Regions from separate parts of the Paenibacillus sp. FSL H8-0122 genome, predicted to be linked through region 1. Evidence: riboswitches for the same ligand, from Rfam matches in the RefSeq annotation. Region 1 holds a riboswitch; each other region holds the start of a gene.

Region 1 (4,192 bases):
TGGCGAAGTCGCCGTATTGAGCCTCCCAGATGACGAAGGTCTCCGGTGCGAACACGTTATAACCATATTCGAAGCCGAGGACAGAGGCCTCGGACAGCGGACTGTTATAGACGCCGAACGAAGCGCTGGAATCACTCAGCTGATGCAGCGGAGAATAGAGTTCGCCGTTCTCGCTGTCATGCAGCACCAGATGGCGGTGGGCGAAGGTGCCGCGCTGTGAATCCTGTCCGCTGAGACGGATCGGCGTGCCATCCTTGAGGATGGTAGCGAAGGCAAGTGTCTCTGCCAGCGCCCAGTCTACCCGCTCTCCGTCATTCAGCGCATCCTTGCGGCGCTGCAGAATCCGTTCCAGCTTCGGATAGACCTTGAAGCCGGCCGGTACGCGCAGCAGCTCGCGGTTAATCTCCTGCAGACCGGCCAGAGGGAAGGCGGTCGGACGCTGCTTAGGACTGTCGTTATCCAGGGCGACGGCGGCTTTGGACTCCGCATTCTTCTGCTTGCCTTCCTTCATCTGATCGAAGGCCTGCTGGAGGACGCTCTCCGCCTCGGCAATCATGTTCTTCAGATCATCGGTTGTGATTACCTTCTCGCGCTCCAGGCGTTCTGCATAAGCGCGGTACACAGTAGGGTGGTTCCGCACTTTGCCGTACACAATCGGCTGGGTCGTCTCGGGATCATCCATTTCATTATGTCCGTGGCGGCGGTAGCCGATCAGATCAATCAGGAAGTCCTTCTTGAACATATGGCGGTAAGCGCTGGCCAGACGGACTGCGGCAATACAGGCTTCCGGGTCATCGGCATTGACATGCACGACCGGAATCTCATACCCTTTGGCCAGATCGCTGGCATAATGGGTGGAGCGGGAATCCTCGCTCTCTGTGGTGAAGCCGATCCGGTTATTGACGATAATATGCACGGTACCGCCATTCTGATAACCCTGCAATTTGCCGATATTAAGCGTCTCAGCGACAATACCTTCGCCGGGGAAGGCTGCATCGCCGTGCATCAGCACAGCCATAGCCTTGCTTGTGTTCAGCTTAGGCAGTCCCGGAGCGTTGCGTTCTTCCTGTGCGGCGCGTGTGAAGCCCTCGACTACAGGATTGACGAATTCAAGATGGCTCGGGTTATTGGCCAGCGTGATCCGGGTGCGTACGGTCTCGCCTTCGCGGACGGCACGGTCAGCCCCGAGATGGTACTTCACATCACCGCTCCAGCCGTAGGTCACACCCATAGAGCCTTCCGAAGGGAACAGCTCTTTGTTCGGCGAATGATGGAACTCTGAGAAAATAATATCATAAGGCTTGCCCAGAATATGAGCCAGCACATTAAGTCTTCCGCGGTGGGCCATGCCCATCAGGATATGCTCTGCGCCGTCATGCGCGGCAGCCCGCACAATTTCATCCAGCATCGGCACAAGGGCATCATTGCCCTCCAGGCTGAAGCGCTTTTGGCCGACGAAGGTCTTGTGCAGGAAGGTCTCGAAATGCTCCACCTGAACCAGCCGCTTCAACAGTTCTTTGCGTTCTGTATTATTCAGCGGGGCAGGGGAGGTCATCGATTCCGCCTGGCTGTTGAGCCAGCGCAGCTCGCGTTCATCATGCACATGCCCGAATTCATAAGCAATGGTCTGTGTATAGGCCTGGCGCATTCTGTGGACGGCATCCATCGCGGTATGCACATCCGCAGGGGCATTATCCCAGATCAGCGAAGCGGGCAGGGCATTAAGATCCTCGCGGGTAAGCTCGTAGGTCTCCAGCTCCAGCCATTTGGCCATCGGGTTCGTGCTGCGCTCCAGCGGGTCAATGTCTGCGGCCATATGGCCATATATTCGAATATTAGCGATCAGCTTCGAGGCCTTGACAGCCTTCTTGAGCCACTCGGCATCTGCTGATACGGCAGGCCTTGGAGCCCTCTCGGCATCGGGTGCCAGTGGAGGGGGGCCGGATACGGTGAAGAGATCGCGGTAATGCTGTTCAACAGAAGAGGGGTCCTTGACAAATTGCTCATATCTTTCTTGAATGTAGCCCAGGTTGGGGCCGTAGTATTTGCTCCATACTGTGTCGTTATAGGGCTCTTTGACTGCCATGAATAGGTCCTCCTAACGGATAAACTCCACGCGAGGCATCCAGTGTGCCACTTGGCGGAGCTGCAAATGTTTGCGGTTTCATTCTCACCTTATTGTGCTACTTTCCGGCGGGGTAATCAATTCATACTTTCGCGCAATCCGTTCGCAATTTGGCATGATTCATTACAGTATTCATACGGAACTATCATAAATAGAAATAAGGCGGAGCGGATAGCGTTCCCTTTAGTATAATTAAACTATTACATAGGGTTTGAACTTGGAACTGGAAATATTTATACAAGCCGCTGGCAATTTCAGCTAAGTTTCCTCACATTTTATCATAAAAAAATTCCAGAAAACGACACACTAATCTCACATGATCTTGTATAATGTTATTGCGGAGAACGGTTTCATCGATTCTTGCCAGATCCTTTCATGATGGAAAGGGTCCAGTAAAAGGTAAACCTGCCGAAAGACAGGGGCACAAAGTCTCGGATCTAAAGTAGAAATACTACAAAGTAGCAATACTACTATGATGGCCGGACTGCCTGGGGACGCGAAAATTCTAGGAGGAGATTTCTTGGATATGTCCAACCAGGGGAATGACGAGCTGCAGGCAGTAGATCTGGATTTAGAATGGGTGCACTTGCTGATGTCTGCCAAGCAGGCGGGGATCGCGGCGGAGGATATCCGCCGGTTTCTAAGTGAGAAGGCGCTCCAGGCGATGTAAGGGCGGTCATCATTGCTGCGATACATACAGAAAAGGCACAGCGTCCGGTACGCTGTGCCTTTTCTGTATGCCGCTTGAAAGGATGCCTTCGCCGAAGGCGGCAGTCTCCCTGCCGTGCGGAGTCTTCCCTATGGCATACAATGCTCGTCTAGTTGTCCTTTTGTTCCATGCGCCATTTCTGGTAATCGAGGAATTCCTTGAATTCGCGTTTGCTTATACCGGAGGCCATGGCCTCCTGAACCAGCCGGAACCATTCCCCGTCCAGAGCCTGTTCTTCCGTCTCTGCCAATCCGCCATACAGCAGTGCATGAATGGATACCTGAAGCGCGTCAGCGATTTTTTCGATGAATTGAATGGAGGGGTTGGATTGAATGTTCCGTTCCACATTACTGAGGTATGATTTCGCCACATCAGCCTTATCGGCAAGCTCGGATAACGAATAGCCCTTCTCCAGCCGGAGTTTGTGGATGCGGCTTCCCATAGTATCTGACACGATTACAACGCCCTCCGTACTTTTTTGGTAAAAGATAAGAAGTGATATGCTTCGCGCTATACATTCTCCTTATCCTTCTCGTTGAAACGGTACCGCCCGTTCAAAGGCCGGCCAAGCCGTTTTCTCTTGTCAGTATAACAAAAATCCGCAAAACGGACAAAAATCATTGAACCCGGCAGCGGGAAAAAGAAACGGCATACCCGGCCCGGATGGGGGAGGATATGCCGTCTTGATGGTTTGCTGAAACGCTGCCTTCCTAATAAAAGGACGGCAAAGCCATGTTCACTTGTATAGGCTGGCCCCTGATCTACTTGGCTTCTCCCACTCCTTGAAGCGCATCGAAGGTCCAGTTCAGCGCTAAGCCGTCACCCTGGAAAATGTTCTGATCGAGCGTGTTGTCTACGAATTCGAAGGCGATCTTGAAGGTCTTGGACCCGGCGGCGGCAATCCCGCCTGGCAGTACACCTGCTGCTACGAGATCGTAGCTGGGGGTGTTTTTCAGATCCTTCAAGGAGATCTCGGACAGCACATGACCGCTTAGTGAACCGCCGGTGTACGTACTATCGAGGAGCTTGACCTTGAAGTGGTCTCCGAGATCCTGGCCTGCGTTATCTCCCTTGGCATCAGTCACAGTGTAAGTGGTGGCAAGCTTCAGGAATTTGATATCCAGTGTGCCGTCATTGGACAGGGTGAAGGTGCGGACGGTGTAATCTCCCGGCTTCAGATTCGTCAGCGCTACCGGAGTATTGAAGGAAGAGCCGAGCTTCAGCGTACCCGCTGCGAAGGTTGCCGTGCTGGTAGCTGTGGAACTGAAGTAAGCGAAGGTGCCCCCGCCGATTAAAGACAAGCCCAGTGCTGCCGATGCTACGCCAAGACCCAATGTTTTTTTGATACCCATGATTGA
Region 2 (4,192 bases), 770 kb from region 1:
TAAATCCCATTGAATGCGCTGAAAGTGGGCTGAACGGCGGAATGAGAGGGATAAATCCCATTAAATGCGCTGAAAGTGGGCTGGAAGCGGAAATGAAGAGCACAAGTGCACCTGAATCCCGGGAATGTTAGCTGAACGAGCAAATGAAGAGCACAAATGCACCTGAATCCCGGGAAAGATGGCTAAATGAGTAAATGAAGAGCACAAGTGCACCTGAATCCCGGGAAAGATGGCTGAACGAGCAAATGAAGAGCACAAGTGCACCTGAATCCCGGGAATGTTAGCTGAACGAGCAAATGAAGAGCATAAGTACCCCTGATTTCCCGGATACGAGCCAAATGGAGCAACTGAGCAGCACTAGTGCCTAGTACTTAACTAACTAGCTTTGCCGCCGCGAACTTGTGCGCAAGCCCTTGGCACAAGAGTCTTGGATTCCGGTCTTGAATCTTGGTCTTGAATTCCAATGTCTTGAATTCTATTATCTTGGATTTTGTTGTCCTATACTCTTGTTCATTCCAGCCGCTAACTCAGCGGCGACGCCTTGGAACAAGCGGGACTTAAGAGTCTTTGAGCTTTTGAATCTTTCTCCGCTGGAACAGCTAGGCGGCAACCAGGGATTCACTGTCGTGAAGGCAGGCTGCCGGCAACCAGGATTTCAACTGCTGCTGCTGCAAGTATAGCGCGGCAGCCCCGGCCCCCTTGCCGCTACAACAAGCGGCAAGATCGGATCTTTAGCCGGGAGCTTCGCCTGCGGGCGAAGCGGATATAAAATCACAAGCCTGTTATGAAATGGAGCGGAGGGGAATTTTGGAGCTGTAGGAGCGTTAGCGTCCGCCTTTGTATTTGGATTTCTACCGCGAGAAGCGGTTTTAATCAAAAAATCCAAATACAACAGCGGCCGTAAGCCCAAAATTCCTTGCAGCGACCCTCATAACAGGCGGGATTTTAAATTACAATTCCAGCAACAAGAAATACCCAATAACAATACGATATGGAGGGTTCACTATGAAACTAGTACTTCTATCAGGCGGCTCCGGCAAGCGGCTCTGGCCGTTGTCCAATGATTCACGCTCCAAGCAATTTCTGAAGGTACTGGCAAGTCCGGCAGGTGAACCGGAATCAATGGTACAACGGGTATGGAGACAGCTGGAGGAGAACGGCATGGCCGGGTCCTCTTATCTGGCGACCGGACGCAGCCAGGTGGAGATGATCCAGAGCCAGCTCGGCAGCGGGGTGCCGATCATCGTGGAGCCGGAGCGGCGGGATACCTTCCCGGCTATTGCGCTGACGGCGGCCTACCTGTATTCCATCGCGGGGGTGTCCCCAAGCGAGACCGTGGCGATTCTGCCGGTGGACCCATACGTGGAATCCTCCTTTTTCGAAACGGTGCTGCAACTGGAGAACACCATGCTGGTGAGCGGGGCGAACCTGGCGCTGATGGGCGTAGTTCCCGAGCATGCTTCGGAGAAATACGGCTACATCATTCCAACGGGCGCAGATGCGGGAGCGAATGGTTACCTGCAAGTGAGCCACTTCCAGGAGAAGCCTGACCGTGTGCAGGCCGAGGAGCTAATCAGCCGGGGAGCGCTCTGGAACTGCGGAGTATTCGCCTTCCGTCTGGGCTACCTGCTGGATATCCTGCAGCGCAAAGGGCTGCCGCTGAATTACGAGGAGCTGCAGAAGCAGTATAAGCTGCTGTCCTCCATCAGCTTCGATTACGAAGTGGTAGAGAAAGAAGAGAACATCGTCGTGCAGCCGTACGCCGGATTCTGGAAGGACCTGGGTACCTGGAACACCCTGACCGAGGAAATGACCAGCAACCATGTCGGCAAAGGCTTCATCACCGCTGACTCCGAAGGCACCTGCCTCATTAACGAGCTGGATATTCCAATTACGGTCATCGGGGCGAAGGATCTGATTATCGCCGCCAGCCCGGACGGCATTCTGGTGACACACAAGGCCGAGAGTCCGCGGATCAAGGAAGTGCTGAAGACTTTTGAACAAAGACCGATGTACGAGGAACGCCGCTGGGGACACTACAAGGTGATCGATTATGTGAAATATGATGAAGGCAACGAGGTGCTGACCAAGCGGATTTTCATCAATGAGGGCAAAAATATCAGCTATCAGCTGCATCACAAACGCAGTGAAATCTGGACCTTCGTCAGCGGGGAAGCCAGCATTGTCATCAATGAGAAGATGCATACGGTGAAGGCGGGAGATGTGGTACGGATACCGGAAGGGACCAAGCATGCCATTCTTGCTCTTACCGATGTGGAGTTCATTGAGGTGCAGACGGGGTCTGAGCTGGTAGAGGAAGACAATATCCGTATTACTCTGGACTGGGAGGATATCGCTCTACATCAGTTCATTTCTTAGGTCTAACTTATCTATTTAACCAATTGTTACAATTTTAAATCAGGTATTGAGAACTATTTTTTAGACAAATTTTGTTTTTACTCTACATTAAATTTGCATATCGACGATACTTACGGTAAGAGGGATTGATCCTTCCAAAACGACAATGGCAAACCTAATCGAAAGATAGGGACGCAAAGCTATAGGGCCTTCGCAAGAGTGGCAGCCTGGCTACCGAAAGGAAGAGAATATTGTGAAAACTTACCGTAAGTCTCGTTTGCTCTGCGCTGTGCTGTCGCTGGCCGTGGTATTGTCTGCTGTACCCGTGGGACTGGGAATCGCCCCGTCCACTGTCAAGGCTGCTTCCTCTACAGGAGCGCCCGTGAACCCTAATGCCTCAGCCGAGGCGGTCAAGCTGCTGAACAATCTGTATGATATCTCGGGAAATGGAATTATTACAGGGCAGCATGACTATTTCGAGAGTCCGGATGAGCTGAGCAACAAGTTGAAGGGAACAAGCGGACAATACGCCGCACTGCATGGTTATGAGCTTGGAGCAATCGGTGGACAGAGTGAGAGCGGAGTAGCTGCACAACGCAAAAATATTGTCTGGAGTGCGACGAACTGGTCCAGAGCGGGCGGCATTGTCGCCATGACCTTCCACCAGAATCTGCCGGGTACCAAGTACGAATGGTCCAATGTGCAAAAGTCAATCAGCCAGGCACAGTTCAACAAATACGTAACCCCCGGCACCACGGAGTATAACGCGCTGATCACCGATCTGGATAAAGTAGCCGTCTCGCTTAAAAGCCTGCGGGATGCCAAGGTTCCCATCCTGTGGAGACCGTACCATGAAATGAACGGCGGCTGGTTCTGGTGGGGGAAGAAAGATAATTTCTCAGCTCTGTGGAATATTATGTATGACCGTTTCGTAAACGTTCATCAATTAAATAATCTGATTTGGGTATGGAACCCGAATGCGCCGAATGCCAACTCTGATCCCTATGCACGGACTTATCCGGGTGCGGACAGAGTGGATGTGCTGGCAGCGGATATATATAATAACGACTACTCGAATAAATATCATGATGATCTGACCAGCCTGGCTGGCGGCAAACCGATCGGCATCGGCGAGAACGGTGAAATGCCGAATATCTCGAAGCTGAAGCTGACCCAGCAGAATTACGTGTTCATGATGAACTGGGGCAAGATGCTCTATGAGAATAACAGCACGGCTACGATCAAGAATTTCATGAATGACAGCTACACACTGACCCGTGACCAATATAAGGCCTGGACTGCTCCAGTGGCGGCCCCTAAGCCAACCGCAACACCGACGCCTACAGCAACACCAGCGCCTACAGCAACACCAACGCCTATAGTAACACCGACGCCAACGCCAACACCGACAGCAACGCCAACCGTAACACCGGCACCAACCGTTGCGCCGATTCCGAAGCCGGTCCCAACCTCCGGTGATACGGAGAGCAAGCCTGCCCAGAACGGGTTGCTTGGAGAATACTTCAAGAACATGACGCTCTCGGGGACACCGGTTATGGTGCGTAACGATGAGGTAATCAGCTTCAATTGGCGTCAGAGTACTCCTAATACCACACTCGGCGTGGACTACTTCTCGATCCGTTGGACCGGCCAGATTAAGCCGGCTTACAGCGAGACCTATCAGTTCTATACTACATCGGATGACGGTATCCGCTTATGGGTGAACGGCACAGCAGTCATTGACAGCTGGGTCAAGCAGAGCGGAACTGCCCGCACAGGAAGCATAGCCTTGACTGCCGGGCAACTGTACGATATTAAGGTAGAGTATTATGAG
Region 3 (4,192 bases), 4.4 Mb from region 1:
CCAATTATACGAATTCCACCAAGGAAATGAATAGAAGGTCTGTACATACGCTGGAATTGGTAGAACAGGGACGGCAATCGGTGGATACCCAAGCCGAAGGCATGCGCAAGAACATCCAGGCTACCCGGAAGGTGGCGGATACCATCGAAGCCCTATCGCATAACGCACGAGGCATTACGATGATTACCAAGACGATTACTGAAATTGCTGAACAGACCAATCTGCTGTCGCTCAATGCTTCTATTGAAGCCGCCCGTGCAGGCGAGCATGGCCGCGGGTTCGCAGTTGTTGCCCAGGAGGTCCGCAAGCTGGCCGAGGAATCCACCGCTTCAACCAAAGAGGTGTTCGGTCTGGTACGCAGCATCGAAGCGGATATCAAGCAGGCTATTGATAACATCGCCATTAACGAAGAGGTAGTCCAGGTGCAGAATGAGATGATTACGGAGACGGCCAACATCTTTGCTCAAATTGTGCATAGTGTCCAATACATAACCGAGCAGATTGCCTCCTTCTCCGCAGAGAGTGACCTTATGCTGGAGAGTGCACTCAAGATCTCCGGGGCGATCGAGAATATCTCAGCCATCACCCAGGAGACCGCCGCAGGGACGGAAGAGGTGTCCGCAGCGATGAACGAACAGATTCATGCTCTGCAATCCGTAGCTGAGGAGACAGAGAAGATGACCTCCGCAGTCTTCAACCTGCAAAAAACGATTCATATTTTCAAATTTTAACCCCGGCACAAAGAGACACGCCTGCGGAATTTTCTGCGGGAGGTGTCTCTTTTTTTGGGCAAAACAAAGATTGTTATGTAATATTCACAAATTGTTGAAATTGTGCATAAGGGTAAAAAACGTGCTTTGCACTTCTTTACTATAGTCGTTCTATTGTCATAGATTGTCTATAAGCTAACGTCTCACATCACCGCTACTTAAGTCCTATCACCGAAATTTGCAATGCTGTATATCTAGCGATTTCTTAATATTTTTCAGTAAATCAGGAATGTAATGAGTCTTTGGGCTCACTTCCCATATTAACCAACCTAAATGGCCATTTGCATTTTAAGACTTTAGTCTTCCAGAGACAACCATTTTCAAAAGTTTGAAAATCCAAATATTTAGCCATTTTTACTCCTGAATATTCGTCAAATTCCGAGTTTCTTCTCACAGGGGTTATTGACAAAAGAGGAGCAAGGAATATATTGTAAAGGAAAATTCTCCACAAATTCATTTATAACCGCATACCGGCAAAATTCACCGAAAGGGAATGACGCAAAGCCATGGATCTACAGTCTCATTTCTGAAGTGGGATCATGACAGCCAGGTTGCTGAAAAACTGTGAACGCCTTAGGTTTCGCGTTTGATTATGGTGATTCGTGCAACAGACCTGTGCTCCAATGCTGAGTACAGGTTTTCTATTGCTGACGTATACAAATAACAACTTGCGGGGTGGATGTTCTGAAGACAGTTGCAGATTATATGGCGGAAGCATTACACAATCTGGGAGTCACTCATTCTTTTGGAATTATAGGCAAGTCTATTTGCCCCATCGCTTTGAAAATGGTTGACTACGGTATAGAGTTCATCCCCGGCCGGCACGAATCCAGCTCCGGCTTCGCCGCCGGCGGTTATGCTCTGAAGACCGGCAGTCTCGGGGTAGCCTTCGGCACCTCCGGTCCGGGCGGAACGAATCTGCTCACCGCAGCAGCGCATGCCAAGGCCAATAATCTTCCCGTCCTCTTCATCACCGGACATCAGTCCATCAAGGAGCTGGGCATTCCCCAATGTCAGGATTCCACTTCCTATCTGGCTGATTTGGCGGATATGTTCCGGCCGGCCACCCTCTTCAGCAAGCTCGTTGAACGCGGCGATCACTTCAGCACGATTTTCAACCATGCCCTATCCATCGCCCTCGGTGACCGGAAAGGTCCGGTCCATCTCTGCATTCCGTTTGATGTGCAGACAGAGCGGCTCGCGGAATGCCGGATTGTCCTGCCGGAACGCGAGGGACTGGTCAGTTATCAGAACTATGACCGGGTTATCTCGGCGATTAATCAATCTGCCAGACCGCTGATCATTGCCGGTAAAGGCGTCAACCGTTCAGGTGCCCATCAGGAACTGGTCCAGCTGGCCGAAACCTTCAACATTCCTGTAGTCACCTCTCCAGGCGGCAAAGGCGCCATAGCTTATGATCACCCGCTCTACCACGGTCCTGTCGGCGTCGGCGGCTCTTCGCACGGCGATGAATTGCTGAACAACAGCGATCTGTTCATTGTTCTGGGCTCCCGGCTGAGCGACATGACCATCTGCAACCTGAAGCCGGAGAATCATCCGCAGCAGTTGATCCAGTTCGATGTAGATCCAACCTTTGTCGGCAAAATACTGTCCTCATCCACTATCGCTGTCGGCGGGGACTTAAGGGACAACCTGGCACTGTATCTTCAGAAGCTGGACTCCTCTACGGTCACCAGGCATGAAATCACAATCTCCAATGCTTACAATGACGAGCTTCCCGTGCTGGCGGGGCTCTCTCTGGCTTCGGTAATGAGCACGATGAGCGGCTTGATTCCTTACAACAGCAGCGTGTTTGTAGATGACGGCAGCCATGGCTTCAATGCTGTGAAATGGTTCAATGTCCGCAGGCCCGGCAGCTTCATATTCGATGCCTACTTTGCCTGTATGGGCAATTCAATTGGCATGTCGATCGGCGCCAAGGCTGCCTCTCCCGGGGAGACTGTCTTCTGTATTACCGGGGACGGCTGTTTTATGATGCTCGGAGCTGAAATAAACACGGCCGTTTGCAAGGACATTCCGGTAATTTTCATCGTGGTGAACAATATGCAGCTGGATATGGCGCTCAAGGGCATGGAGAAAACGACCGGCCGGATTGACGGTACGATCTTCGAGGTTCCGATGGATGCCGTGAAATTCGCCGAATCGCTGGGTGCAGCCGGCTTCCGCTGCGAGACGCAGGAGGAGTTCGCTGCCGCAATCCGCGAAGCTGTGGCACTTAACAAGGCAGCTGTCATTGAGCTGCTGACTGACCGTGATGAAATGCCTCCTACGGCCCACCGCACGCTGGATCTTACGTAAGGAAGCCATATCCGCACACCTTTTCTAACCTACTGTCAGGAGGACATAACGTGAACAAGAGCATGAACAGCGGACTCGATCATTTCACTGATCTCTCAGGAGATTATGGGGCCAAGGCCCTGGCTCCGATCAAAGAGCATTTTCCGGAATTAGCCGAATATATCATGGGCAATGCTTATGGCGATATTTTTCAGCGGACCACGATTGGCTCTGACTGGAAAGAGATTGCAGTGATCTCGTCTCTGATTACGATGGGGCAATATGAACAGCTGGGGGTTCATTATGTAATGGCGCTCCGCGTTGGCATGACCGTCGAGCAGATCAAGGGTGTGCTGCTGCATCTGACCCCTTGCGTCGGTGCCCCCCGGGTGATTTCGGCCTTTAATGTGCTGCTGGATACCCTGGAGGAGATCAAAGAAAAATCTTCATAATTCTACAAATTTCGACTTTTCGATTGCACATTTCAGGATGATCTGGTTATAATGAAGGCAAAATATCCCAAATCGAACTGCGATTTTGTCGAATAGAGTCGCAGGAATAATGTTTTGGAGGTATTGGAAATTACACTTAGGGAGAGATCAACATGGGACAATTTATTTTGAAGACAGATACTGCGAAGAAAGTGATCAATATTGAGCTGGAGGGAACCTTCTCTAACGAGGACGGGCTCAAATCTATACAGGCTTACCAGCAGACCATTAACCCGATCAGCCCTGCTGAATATGCACTAGAGATCGACTGCCGCAAGCTGAATGTAACAGCTCCTGATGTTGTACCGCTGCTTGAAGGCTGCTTCATCATGTTCAAGGCTGACGGCTTCCAGAAAGTGAGTCTTACCCTGGAAAATAACCCGATCCTCAAAATGCAGCTGGCACGCCTGGGCCGCAAAGCCGGACTTGAGAACCTGGAGATCACTTCAACCGTACAAGCTTAATAAATACAATTTAAACCTAAATCAGCTGCTTGAAACGCACATGCTAATTCATTCATTGAACCGGCTGCTAATGCCGGAAGAGAGTTTTGTAAGAAGCAGATTCGTGAGAAGTATAGCTAACAAAACTTTAGGAGGTCTGTACTATGGCGGGGATTCGCATTAAGGACAT

The links. Region 1 has a riboswitch for cyclic di-GMP ahead of NSS64_RS26635 (anti-repressor SinI family protein). Riboswitches for the same ligand answer to the same signal wherever they lie in the genome.
Region 2: another riboswitch for cyclic di-GMP. It lies ahead of NSS64_RS23600 (PA14 domain-containing protein); the one in region 1 lies ahead of NSS64_RS26635 (anti-repressor SinI family protein).
Region 3: another riboswitch for cyclic di-GMP. It lies ahead of NSS64_RS08060 (thiamine pyrophosphate-binding protein); the one in region 1 lies ahead of NSS64_RS26635 (anti-repressor SinI family protein).

Annotation. Positions count from the first base shown of each region.
Region 1 covers NZ_JBBOTB010000001.1:6,232,445-6,236,636, reverse strand. The annotation lists gene NSS64_RS26640 (2-oxoglutarate dehydrogenase E1 component) at 1-2,086, opposite strand, end outside; cyclic di-GMP riboswitch class I at 2,514-2,617, shown strand; gene NSS64_RS26635 (anti-repressor SinI family protein) at 2,652-2,795, shown strand; gene NSS64_RS26630 (helix-turn-helix domain-containing protein) at 2,944-3,276, opposite strand; gene NSS64_RS26625 (TasA family protein) at 3,596-4,186, opposite strand.
Region 2 covers NZ_JBBOTB010000001.1:5,462,731-5,466,922, reverse strand. The annotation lists gene NSS64_RS23605 (sugar phosphate nucleotidyltransferase) at 1,006-2,379, shown strand; cyclic di-GMP riboswitch class I at 2,517-2,597, shown strand; gene NSS64_RS23600 (PA14 domain-containing protein) at 2,612-4,192, shown strand, end outside.
Region 3 covers NZ_JBBOTB010000001.1:1,875,710-1,879,901, reverse strand. The annotation lists gene NSS64_RS08065 (methyl-accepting chemotaxis protein) at 1-731, shown strand, start outside; cyclic di-GMP riboswitch class I at 1,233-1,329, shown strand; gene NSS64_RS08060 (thiamine pyrophosphate-binding protein) at 1,476-3,089, shown strand; gene NSS64_RS08055 (carboxymuconolactone decarboxylase family protein) at 3,140-3,520, shown strand; gene NSS64_RS08050 (hypothetical protein) at 3,673-4,023, shown strand; gene NSS64_RS08045 (3-oxoacyl-[acyl-carrier-protein] synthase III C-terminal domain-containing protein) at 4,167-4,192, shown strand, end outside.